DNA from 3 places in the Kushneria sp. AK178 genome. Region 3 is predicted to be linked to each of the others. Evidence: predicted binding sites of a transcription regulator. Region 3 holds the regulator's gene; each other region holds the start of a gene.
What was found. Region 3 encodes LexA, which represses DNA repair genes until DNA is damaged. Its sites were predicted from a motif close to TACTGTNTANNTANACAGTA; they were not measured.
Positions count from the first base shown of each region.

Region 1: a site for LexA is predicted at 1,638-1,657, ahead of M1D97_RS05990 (putative DNA modification/repair radical SAM protein). Genes of this name have one in related genera too.
Region 2: a site for LexA is predicted at 1,548-1,567, ahead of recN (DNA repair protein RecN). Genes of this name have one in related genera too.

Region 1 is NZ_CP096381.1:1,338,660-1,341,936, forward strand. It holds gene M1D97_RS05985 (TIGR03915 family putative DNA repair protein) at 1-393, opposite strand, end outside; gene M1D97_RS05990 (putative DNA modification/repair radical SAM protein) at 410-1,624, opposite strand; gene M1D97_RS05995 (4'-phosphopantetheinyl transferase family protein) at 1,726-2,469, opposite strand; gene lpxO (lipid A hydroxylase LpxO) at 2,482-3,277, opposite strand, start outside.
Region 2 is NZ_CP096381.1:3,117,055-3,120,331, reverse strand. It holds gene recN (DNA repair protein RecN) at 1-1,499, opposite strand, end outside; gene grpE (nucleotide exchange factor GrpE) at 1,788-2,414, shown strand; gene dnaK (molecular chaperone DnaK) at 2,557-3,277, shown strand, end outside.
Region 3 is NZ_CP096381.1:1,651,080-1,654,356, reverse strand. It holds gene nagZ (beta-N-acetylhexosaminidase) at 1-390, opposite strand, end outside; gene M1D97_RS07400 (TetR/AcrR family transcriptional regulator) at 387-1,097, opposite strand; gene lexA (transcriptional repressor LexA) at 1,262-1,906, shown strand; gene M1D97_RS07390 (lipopolysaccharide kinase InaA family protein) at 1,949-2,650, opposite strand; gene M1D97_RS07385 (hypothetical protein) at 2,739-2,984, opposite strand; gene M1D97_RS07380 (DUF6586 family protein) at 3,074-3,277, opposite strand, start outside.

The DNA of each region.
Region 1 (3,277 bases), 310 kb from region 3:
GTGGATGTGGTGCACTTCATGGTTGACCGCCCTGACGCGCTGCTCGAGCACGGCGCCGTCGGCATTTCCTGCCAGCAGCGCCTCGCTTTCTCCCTGCGCCAGCCGCCAGACCACCCGATAGAGCAGCGCCCAGCGACACTCCTGATGAGCAGTGGGCCAGTAGTGCGAGGCGCACTCGAGCCGGCGCAGCGCCTGTCTGGAAAGTCTCAGGGCCAGTGGGGCGTCAGCAGGTGGCGGCAGTTCGGTATCGCTGCTGGCAAACAGATCACCTGCCGAGTCCTCGCTTTGCCACAGCACGTCTCCGGGAGGCACGCGCGCGGCCAGCAATCGACGAGCATGATCGCGCCAGCAGGCAAAATCGGTTCGTGTCATGTGCAGGGTGTACATCGTCATGGCAGCTCCTGAAAGACTAAAGCAGGGCCATCTGTGCCGGGGTTGATGTCTGCATCCGTGCCAGCAGCGCCTGGCGATCGAGTCCGGCCTGTCGGGGCCGGTAATCCTGCGTGGTAATGAAGGGCGAGAGCTTTTTCATGGAGCAGCCCAGCCGGGTCAGGTCACTGTAGCGAAGGCGTCGTTCGCGACGCAGGGTGTCAATCCGCCGCGCACTGGTGACCCCAATGCCCGGTACCCGGGCGATCATGTGCATGTCGGCACGGTCCAGATCGATGGGGAAGAGCTCGCGATGGTTGAGCGCCCAGGCAAGCTTGGGGTCAACGTCCAGCGACAGGTTGCCGGGACCGGTCAACAGCTCATCGGCGCGAAAGCCATAGCCGCGAATCAGAAAGTCCGCCTGGTAAAGCCGGTGCTCACGCAGCAGCGGCGGCGCCGTCAGCGGCACCGATGACGGGCTCTCGGGAATGGGCGAGAAGGCGGAGTAGTAGACCCGCTTGAGGCGATAGCGGCTGTAGAGCGACTGGACGTTGCCCAGGATGGTGTGATCGTCGGTGTCGTCGGCGCCCACGATCATCTGGGTGCTCTGCCCGCCGGGCGAGAAGCGCGGCGCTTTCGGCTCGGCGGTTGCTTCCTCCAGCCCGTCGCGAATGGTCGACATGGCGTGGCGGATGGTGTTGTCGCTTTTCTCGGGCGCCAGCCGTTTCAGGCTCTGGCTCGTGGGCAGTTCGACATTGACGCTGAGCCGGTCGGCATAAAGCCCCGCCTGACGGATCAGCTCCGGGGACGCATCCGGGATCGTCTTGAGATGAATATAGCCGCGAAACTGGTGGTCAACGCGCAGCGTTCGCGCGACCCGCACCAGCGCCTCCATGGTGTAGTCGTTGGAGCGAATGATGCCGGAGCTGAGAAACAGCCCGCTGATCAGATTGCGGCGATAGAAATCGAGCGTCAGCCGCACGATCTCATCCACGCTGAAACGCGCTCGGGGTACGTTGCTGGAGCGTCGGTTGATGCAGTACTGGCAGTCATACAGGCAGAAGTTGGTCATCAGGATCTTGAGCAGCGCCACGCATCGGCCGTCCGGCGTGAAGCTGTGACAGATCCCGTTGCCGTTGGTGGCGCCCAGTCCTTTCTGACCCTTTGATGAGCGTTGGGGGGCACCACTGCTGGCGCATGAGGCGTCGTATTTAGCGGCGTCGGCCAGAACGATCAGCTTGTCGGTGAGCTGCATGGGCGCTCCTTGATACTGTATTTGTATACAGTAATCATGATGCGCGGTCACAACAACTGAATTGCATTCATGCTGATGGCAAACGCTTTGAGCGACGCTGTCTAGCCCGGCGCCATACCTGCATCCGGCGTGACACTGGTGATGACGGCTGTCAGGGCATGATCGTCCAGGGTGGCGAAATCGCCGGTCAGGCGCGTGCCAGATGGCCATTCACGGCTGAGAGACCGATCCAGCGTCATGAGACACTGTCCCGACGCCGCGGCAGGGTCGATGGCTTCAACCCGGGCGTCATGAAAATAAAAGCGGGTGCCGGTCAGAGGGTAGAGTGCCTTGAAAAGGCTCTCCTTGAGCGAAAAGGTCAGGGTGACAAGGCGAGCGCGCTGATCCGGCGTCAGGGCGCCAGCGGCCTGCTGTTCAACCGGTGTGAGAATCGAGGCGGCCAGATAATCGGCGCGCTCGGGCGTCAGCCAGCGTTCGGCATCCACCCCCAGGCCCTGGTGGGCTGGCGCCGTGCCGACCAGCGCGGCGGCAAGGTCATGGGCATGGGTAATGGACCCCCGGGCCGGTACCGGCCAGTCGACCCGACGGTCGGCAAGACTGGGCAGGGCGCTCACATGAATATCAAGGGCGGCCAGGGCGTGACGGGCGCATACCCTGCCGGCCAGATATTCGGCGCGACGCTTGGCCACTGCCCGGGAGAGGCTGTCCGGCAGCGCCATGCCGAAAGCGGCAAAGGCACTGTCATCAAAGCGTTGAACGTCGAAGGCGGTCATGCTCAATCGCGCCCCGCGGGCCGGAGAGACAAAGGGCCAGCAGAAATGCGGGAGCGCGATGGCGTCAGACATGACAGGCAGGCGCTACAGTGACAGCAGGCCGACGACGATGCCGCCGAAAATCAGCCACTTGATCACGTAGTACAGGGTCTTGTTTTTCTTTTTAAGCCGCTTGCCGGCTTCACGGACCTTATAGATGTACTTGAAGGCGCGGTTGAGCCCGCCGGTATGATCGTTTTCATCATTGGGGGAGGCCGCAGCGGCCATGACGTTGCGGCTGAACCAGCGATTGACCGCCGCAGCCCAGCGATACTTCATGGGCCGCTCGATATCGCAAAACAGGATCAAACGGTTCTGTTCGGTATCGTTCTGGGCGTAGTGGATGAAGGTCTCGTCAAAGAACACCGCCTCGCCGTCGCGCCAGCTGTAGTCGATGCCGTCGACATTGATGCGGCAGCGGTCATCGTTGGGCGTGCGCAGCCCCAGGTGATAGCGGATCGAGCCGGCGTAGGGGTCACGGTGTTTCATCAGTTTGCTGCCGGCGGGCAGCTCGGCAAACATGGCGGCCTTTACACCCGGGATGCCGGCCAGAATCTCGGTCGTGCGCGGGCAGAGCTGGCGGGCCGATTCGTGGCTGTCGCCGTACCACTTGAGATAAAAGCGTTTCCAGCCGCGGCGGAAAAACGAGTTGAACCCGGCGTCATCCTTTTTGGCCGACCCCTTGATGTGATTTTCAAGCGTCAGGGCTTCATCGCGGATCTCTTCCCAGTGCGATGTCAGGGCCTCGATTTCCGGAAAATCCTCGGCCCGGTGATAGGGGCGGTCCGGTACTTTCGAAAACAGATACATGAAGCCATTGATGGGCGCCATGAAACTGGAA
Region 2 (3,277 bases), 1.5 Mb from region 3:
TGCTGATGGCCCTGCGCGGCCACCTGAGGCAGGTGGGTGACACACAGGATCTGGCCGTGACTGCCCAGCTGACGCAGTAGCTGCCCGACAATTTCTGCCGTGGCGCCCGAAATGCCCACATCCACTTCGTCAAAGACCAGCGTTGGTATGGTGCTGTGCTGTGCCGCCACGACCTGGATGGCAAGGCTGACGCGTGACAGCTCACCGCCCGACGCCACGCGGGTCAGCGCCCGGGCCGGCTGTCCGGGGTTGGCACTGATCAGAAAACCGACTCGATCCATGCCTTCCGGCTGAGCACTCTCCCGGCGTGCAATATCGACGGTGAAGCCCGCCTTTTCCATGCCCAGAAAAGCCAGCTGGGACTGCACCTCTTCGCCCATGCGGCGAGCCGCTTCAGTGCGCTGCTCGGAGATTTTTTGAGCCAGTTCGCGCCAGGCATTGCGCGCCGTTTCCGTGGCTTCTACCAGAGTATCCATGTCTTCGCCGCTGTTTTGCAGCGCGGAAAGCTCCCTTTGCAGACGCTGATGCAACGCCGGTACTTCCTCGGGCATGACGTGATGCTTGCGGGCGATGCGGTGAATCTCCGCCAGACGGGACTCGACCGTCATCAGGCGATCAGGGTCGAGCTCGGTATCGTTAATGTAGCGATGCAGCTCGTAGCCGGCCTCCTGCAGCTGAATGCAGGCATCACCCAGCATGCTCAGGATGTTGGCCAGAGAGCCGCTGTCGCTGCCGGGCAGCTGCTCCAGACGCTGTCGGGCCTGTGTCAGTTGCGAAAGGGCGCTACTGTCATCGTCATCGCAGCAGTCCGCGGCAAACTGTGCCTGGGTGATCAGCTCCTCGGCATTGGCCAGCCGGGTCTGTTCATCTTCCAGTGCGGAAAGCTCTTCCTCGCCCAGGGCCAGAGCATCGAGCTCTTCTACCTGGTAGCGCAGCAGCTGATAGCGCGCCTGCTGCTCGTCACCGCTTTCCCGTGCCGCTTTCAGACGGCGACTGGCCTGTTGCCACTGGCGATGGATCTGCGTGAGCTGCTCGACCTCGTCGCGATGGCCGGCAAAGTCATCCAGAAGGCGCAGGTGTGTCTCTTCTCGCATCAGGGTCTGATGCGCATGCTGGCCGTGAATATCGATCAGGTGTTCGCTCAGCGCCTTTACATCGGACAGCGTGGCCGGCACGCCGTTGATCCAGGCCTTCGAGCGCCCATTGGCGGTGACCGAGCGACGCAGCAGGCATTCCGTCTCGTCCAGGTCGCGCTCGGCAAGCCAGGCGCGGGCATCAGGTAGATGCGCCACATCGAAGCGAGCCGCCAGGTCGGCCCGGCTGGCACCGTGACGTACGCTGCCGGCATCGGCTCTCTCGCCAAGACACAGGGCAAGTGCATCCAGAAGGATGGACTTGCCGGCCCCGGTTTCACCGGTGATGGCCGTCATGCCATCCCGGAAATCCAGTTCAAGGTGTTCGACGATGGCGTAGTTACTGATGGATAGCTGAGACAGCATGGCCACTCCCGTTGCGTGGTCGCAAATGGCTGGGTTCAGTGGGTTGGTAACTGACTTTATATACAGTGAATGTGTTTTTATACAGCGGCTCCCATCGGGCTTCAATACCCTGAATTGGTAATTTCGTTGCCCTCACGCCTTGAGATCGCGACTTGAATGCCCCATCTGGGTAAACAGTTTTCAGCACCCATGTCGCTCTACAGGATGACGCACTGACAGCCGGTCGCGTACTGCCCGCGCAGAATGAGCGCCATGACCAAAGTCGACACAGCGAGTCAGGAGTGGGGTATGGCCAACAAGCCGCATGATCCGAAGGATGAAGAGCTCGAGCGCGCCGACCGCGACGCCGAGCCGCAGTCGTTTGACGCCGACAACACGGATGCCATCGAGGATATCGAAGGCGTGCTGCAGACGGACGACGAGGAAATGCTGAGCCAGAGCGATCAGGAGGCCGACGTGCTGGCCGGTCGCGTGGCAGAGCTCGAGCAGCAGCTGGCCGAGGCGAAGGATCAGCAGGTCCGGGCAGCCGCCGAGGCGCAGAACGCCCGGCGTCGTGCCGAACAGGATGCCGACAAGGCGAAAAAGTTTGCACTGGAGAAGTTCGTCAAGGAACTGCTGCCGGTCGTGGACAGCCTTGAAAAGGGGCTCGAGAGCATGAGTGAGGATGTCAGCGAAACGCACCGTGAGGGCGTATCGATGACGTTGAAGCTGCAGCTTGATGTCCTCAACAAGTTTGGCGTCGAGCAGATCGACCCGCACGGCGAGCCCTTCGATCCGCAATATCATGAAGCCATGACCCAGGTGGCCAATCCGGAAATGGATCCCAACACCGTCATGGACGTCATGCAGAAGGGCTACACGCTCAATGGCCGCCTGGTCCGTCCGGCCATGGTGGTGGTAAGCAAGCAGGCCTGACCCGGCCGGGGATGATTTGTCGACAATGAGTCGTGTGGGGTCTTGAAAAGCGACGTAATGCCCACACATAGGCAGACATCCACGCAGCGCTGGCTGCGCATCGAAAGCATTTTTGGTTCAGAAGATTTTTCGAGGTGATTCTATGGGACGCATTATCGGTATCGACCTTGGCACAACCAACTCCTGTGTGGCTGTGCTTGATGGTGACAAGACCCGCGTAATCGAAAACGCCGAAGGCGCACGTACCACGCCTTCCATCATCGGCTACACCGATGACGGCGAGACACTGGTCGGTCAGGCGGCCAAGCGCCAGGCCGTGACCAATCCGAACAACACCCTGTATGCGGTCAAGCGTCTGATCGGCCGCAAGTTCAAGGACGACGTTGTCCAGAAGGACATCAAGATGGTGCCCTACAGCATCATCGAAGCCGACAACGGCGATGCCTGGGTCCAGGTCAACGACAACAAGATGGCGCCGCCGCAGGTCAGCGCCGAAGTCCTGAAGAAGATGAAAAAGACCGCCGAGGACTATCTCGGTGAAGAAGTGACCGAAGCGGTCATCACCGTGCCGGCCTACTTCAACGATTCCCAGCGTCAGGCCACCAAGGACGCCGGTCGCATCGCAGGTCTTGAAGTCAAGCGCATCATCAACGAGCCGACCGCGGCAGCGCTGGCCTACGGCATGGACAGCAAGGGCAGCGATCGCACCATCGCAGTCTACGACCTGGGCGGCGGTACCTTCGATATCTCCATCATCGAAGTGGCCGATGTCGACGGTGAGAAGCAGTTTGAAGTACTCGCCACCAATGGCGATACCTTCCTGGGCGGCGAAGACTTCGACCTGAAGCTGATCGACTATCTCG
Region 3 (3,277 bases):
CACCGGCGCGAAGGAAAAGTCGACGCCACAGGCGGCCATTTCCATCGCCAGCAGCCAGCCGGTGTCGCACGCCAGTGCCAGCGCCTTTTCGGGCGCCTGACGATAGTACCGGCCCAGACGCGCCATGGGCGGCAGGGCTGTCACACCGTTGCGCAGACGCTGAACACGCCCACCCTCCTGGTCGATGCCGATCACGATATCGGGATTACATCGACGAATGTCGTCACACAGCCGGCGCATCTGCCCGGGGGACTCGACATTACGCGCAAAGAGAATAATGCCTCCCACGGCAGGGTGCGCAAGCCAGTCCCGCTCCTGCTCGCTCAGGTGCGTGCCCTGAAGATCACACATGAGGGGGCCACCGAACGTGGCGACCTTTGAGTCGGTCATGAGTGGGTTCCTGTTCTGGCGTAGGACGTCATCTCTGGCGGTATATGCTGATCGATCCGTGCGACTGATGCATCATCGGCCACCGGTGCCCGCAGGGCGTGCAGTGCCACCGGCTTCAACCGCTGGGCCAGCTCCCGGATCGTGATGCGCTGATGGTAGTCATGCTCGGCGATATCGCGCAGGGTATTGAGCCCGGACAGCGTAAAGATGACCGACCCCAGCATGAAATGCAGCCGCCAGAAGCGTTCATCGTCGGCCAGCTCCGGGGTAGCCTGCCTGAGCAGCTCCAGAAAGCGTGAAAAGATATCGCCGTAACGCCGGCGCAGCTCGTCGCGAAGCTGGCGCTGCGTCTGAGAGTAGGCCAGCCCCAGCAGCTTCATGAAGGTTCTCAGATCATGATTGTCGGAAGGCATTTCCAGCACGCTGGCAAAGAGCGTATCAAGCAGCCCATCAAGATCCGGCGCGCCCGCCTCACCGGCTTTCAGCGCATCAAGCCGTCGGTGCAGATCCGCACTGAACGGGTCCAGATACCGGAAAAACACGGCCTGTATCAGCGCCTGCTTGGAGCCGAAGTGATAGTTGACGGCCGCCAGATTGACTTCGGCCCGGCCGGTGATCCGACGCAGGGAGGTTTCAGAGAAGCCATGCTCGGCAAACAGCACTTCAGCCGCATCAAGGATTCGGGTCACGGTATCGGATGGCACCATGGAAAATATCAGTTCTCTTTCATGAAAATAAAACGTGCGGGCCAGTCATCGATGGTATCACCATTGCCGCCTGACACCTGCATTCAGGCAGCATCGCAGCACTTGCATTGACATGACGACTGGATACAATCACATACTGTATACATCAACAATGGCCACTGCACATGACACGACCGTTGACCGCTCGCCAGCAGGCCGTATTCGATTTTATTGCCAGCACCATCAATGAGCTCGGCTATCCGCCCACGCGGGCCGAAATTGCCGGTGCTCTGGGATTTCGCTCGCCCAATGCCGCCGAAGAGCATCTGCGGGCACTGCGCAAGAAGGGGGTTATCGAGATGATCCCCGGGACATCGCGCGGCATTCGCCTGTCCCATCAGGAGCAGACCATTCAGGAGCAGGAAAGCACTGCTGCCGGCCTGCCCGTTGTCGGGGAAGTCGCCGCCGGCAGCCCGATTCTCGCCGCCGAGCATATCGCGCGCTACTGCCCGATGCCGGCCGACTTTTTCAATCCGGGGGCGGATTACCTGCTTCGCGTGCGCGGCCTGTCGATGCGCGATGCCGGCATCCTCGACGGCGATCTGCTGGCCGTCCACCGCACGCATGATGCCCGGGACGGGCAGATCGTGGTGGCGCGCCTGGGAGACGATGTCACGGTCAAGCGCTTCAAGCGCCAGGGCAGTGTTGTCAGCCTGATTGCCGAAAACCCCGATTTTGAGCCCATCACCATCGATCTGACAAGACAGAGCCTGGAAATAGAGGGCGTCGGCGTTGGCGTGATTCGCGGCGGCGACGGCAACAACCTTTAACCGGCACGCCGGCTTTTCTCAAGGGTGTGCCTGCGGGCACACCTAACGCACCCGCGGCAGCATGAGGCGTGCCCTGTCCAGCGTCATCCCCGCCTCTTGATAGAGGTCCATCACCAGATGGCATTCGTCGTCACGCATCCCCATTGGCCGGGCATCACCAAAAAGACGCGTCAGATCACGCATGGCGGCCAGGCGAGTCGACGGACGACGCTGGCACTTTTCCAGATCCACCAGTGCCGTACTCGCGCTGTCATCAGCATCGAGTCGAACCAGCACCTCCTTGGGATAGAGATGGCCGTGCTTGTAGGCACTGCGGTGCAGCCTGATGAGATTGCTTGCCAGTGCCCGGAATATGGCGATGCGCTGCCCGGTATCGTACTCGTCAGCCCTGAGCATGGCCTGCAGGCTCTGGTAACCGTGGAGGGCCTCGGTCACCATGACGGCCTGCCACCCCTGCCCGCTTTTTCTGGCCTTGAAAAAAACGGGAGGCGGCGCGTTGACCCCCAGCATCTGGCACCGTTTGAGGCCCTGCCATTCACGCACCGTGGTAGGCCGTCCCAGCGGATAGCGCAGGCTACGAAACAGATGGCCGTGCTGAATCTTGACATAGTAGGAGGGACCCTGCGGATCGGGCCGGATGAACCGAACACCGCTGAGGCCTCCCTTGCGTTCGTTGGGGGGTTCTACCCACTCTCCCGGCGCTTGCCACCAGAAGTCAAAATCACCCTGCAGGGTCTCTGACATAACAGATCAATTCCGGATCTTCAGCCCCCGGGGGCCGAAAGGACGATCCCCGCCCATAAACGGGGATCGGGCGAGTCAAAAAGGCGAATCAATGAATGGCGGCAGGCTCGGGGGCTTCAGTGCCCTCATCCTCTTCTGCGAGTACGGAGCGGGAGATCAAATGGTCCAGCATTTCCCGGGCCACATCAAAGCGATGATGCCGCAAAAGTTCAAGCGTACTGGACGAAAACCGGATACTGGCCAGCGGCTCGTTTGTCTCGTCACTGTCGGCGGCCCGAAGCACAAACTGACCATCTTCAAGCTCGACGATCTCGAATACGGCGGCGTCAGTCATGAGCCACCTCACTGATCCGATCAGCGCCAATCATTAACGCAATATTAATTTCCCTGAAAAGGGATGTCACGTTGTTCCAATACAAGACATTACCACTCATGGCTGGTTTCACGGAGTCTGGGAAGCAGCGTTCGAAAACTATCAAGACACGTTGCAAGTTCCCGGGAAAGGGGCTCACTCTGGCTGGACGCAATCATGTTGTCGTGCCGACGCAGCCGCGCGGCACCACCTTCATCATGAAGACGATCAAGCAGCTGCAGCAGTCTGGCAAGCCAGCTGTCGGGACGGGCCAT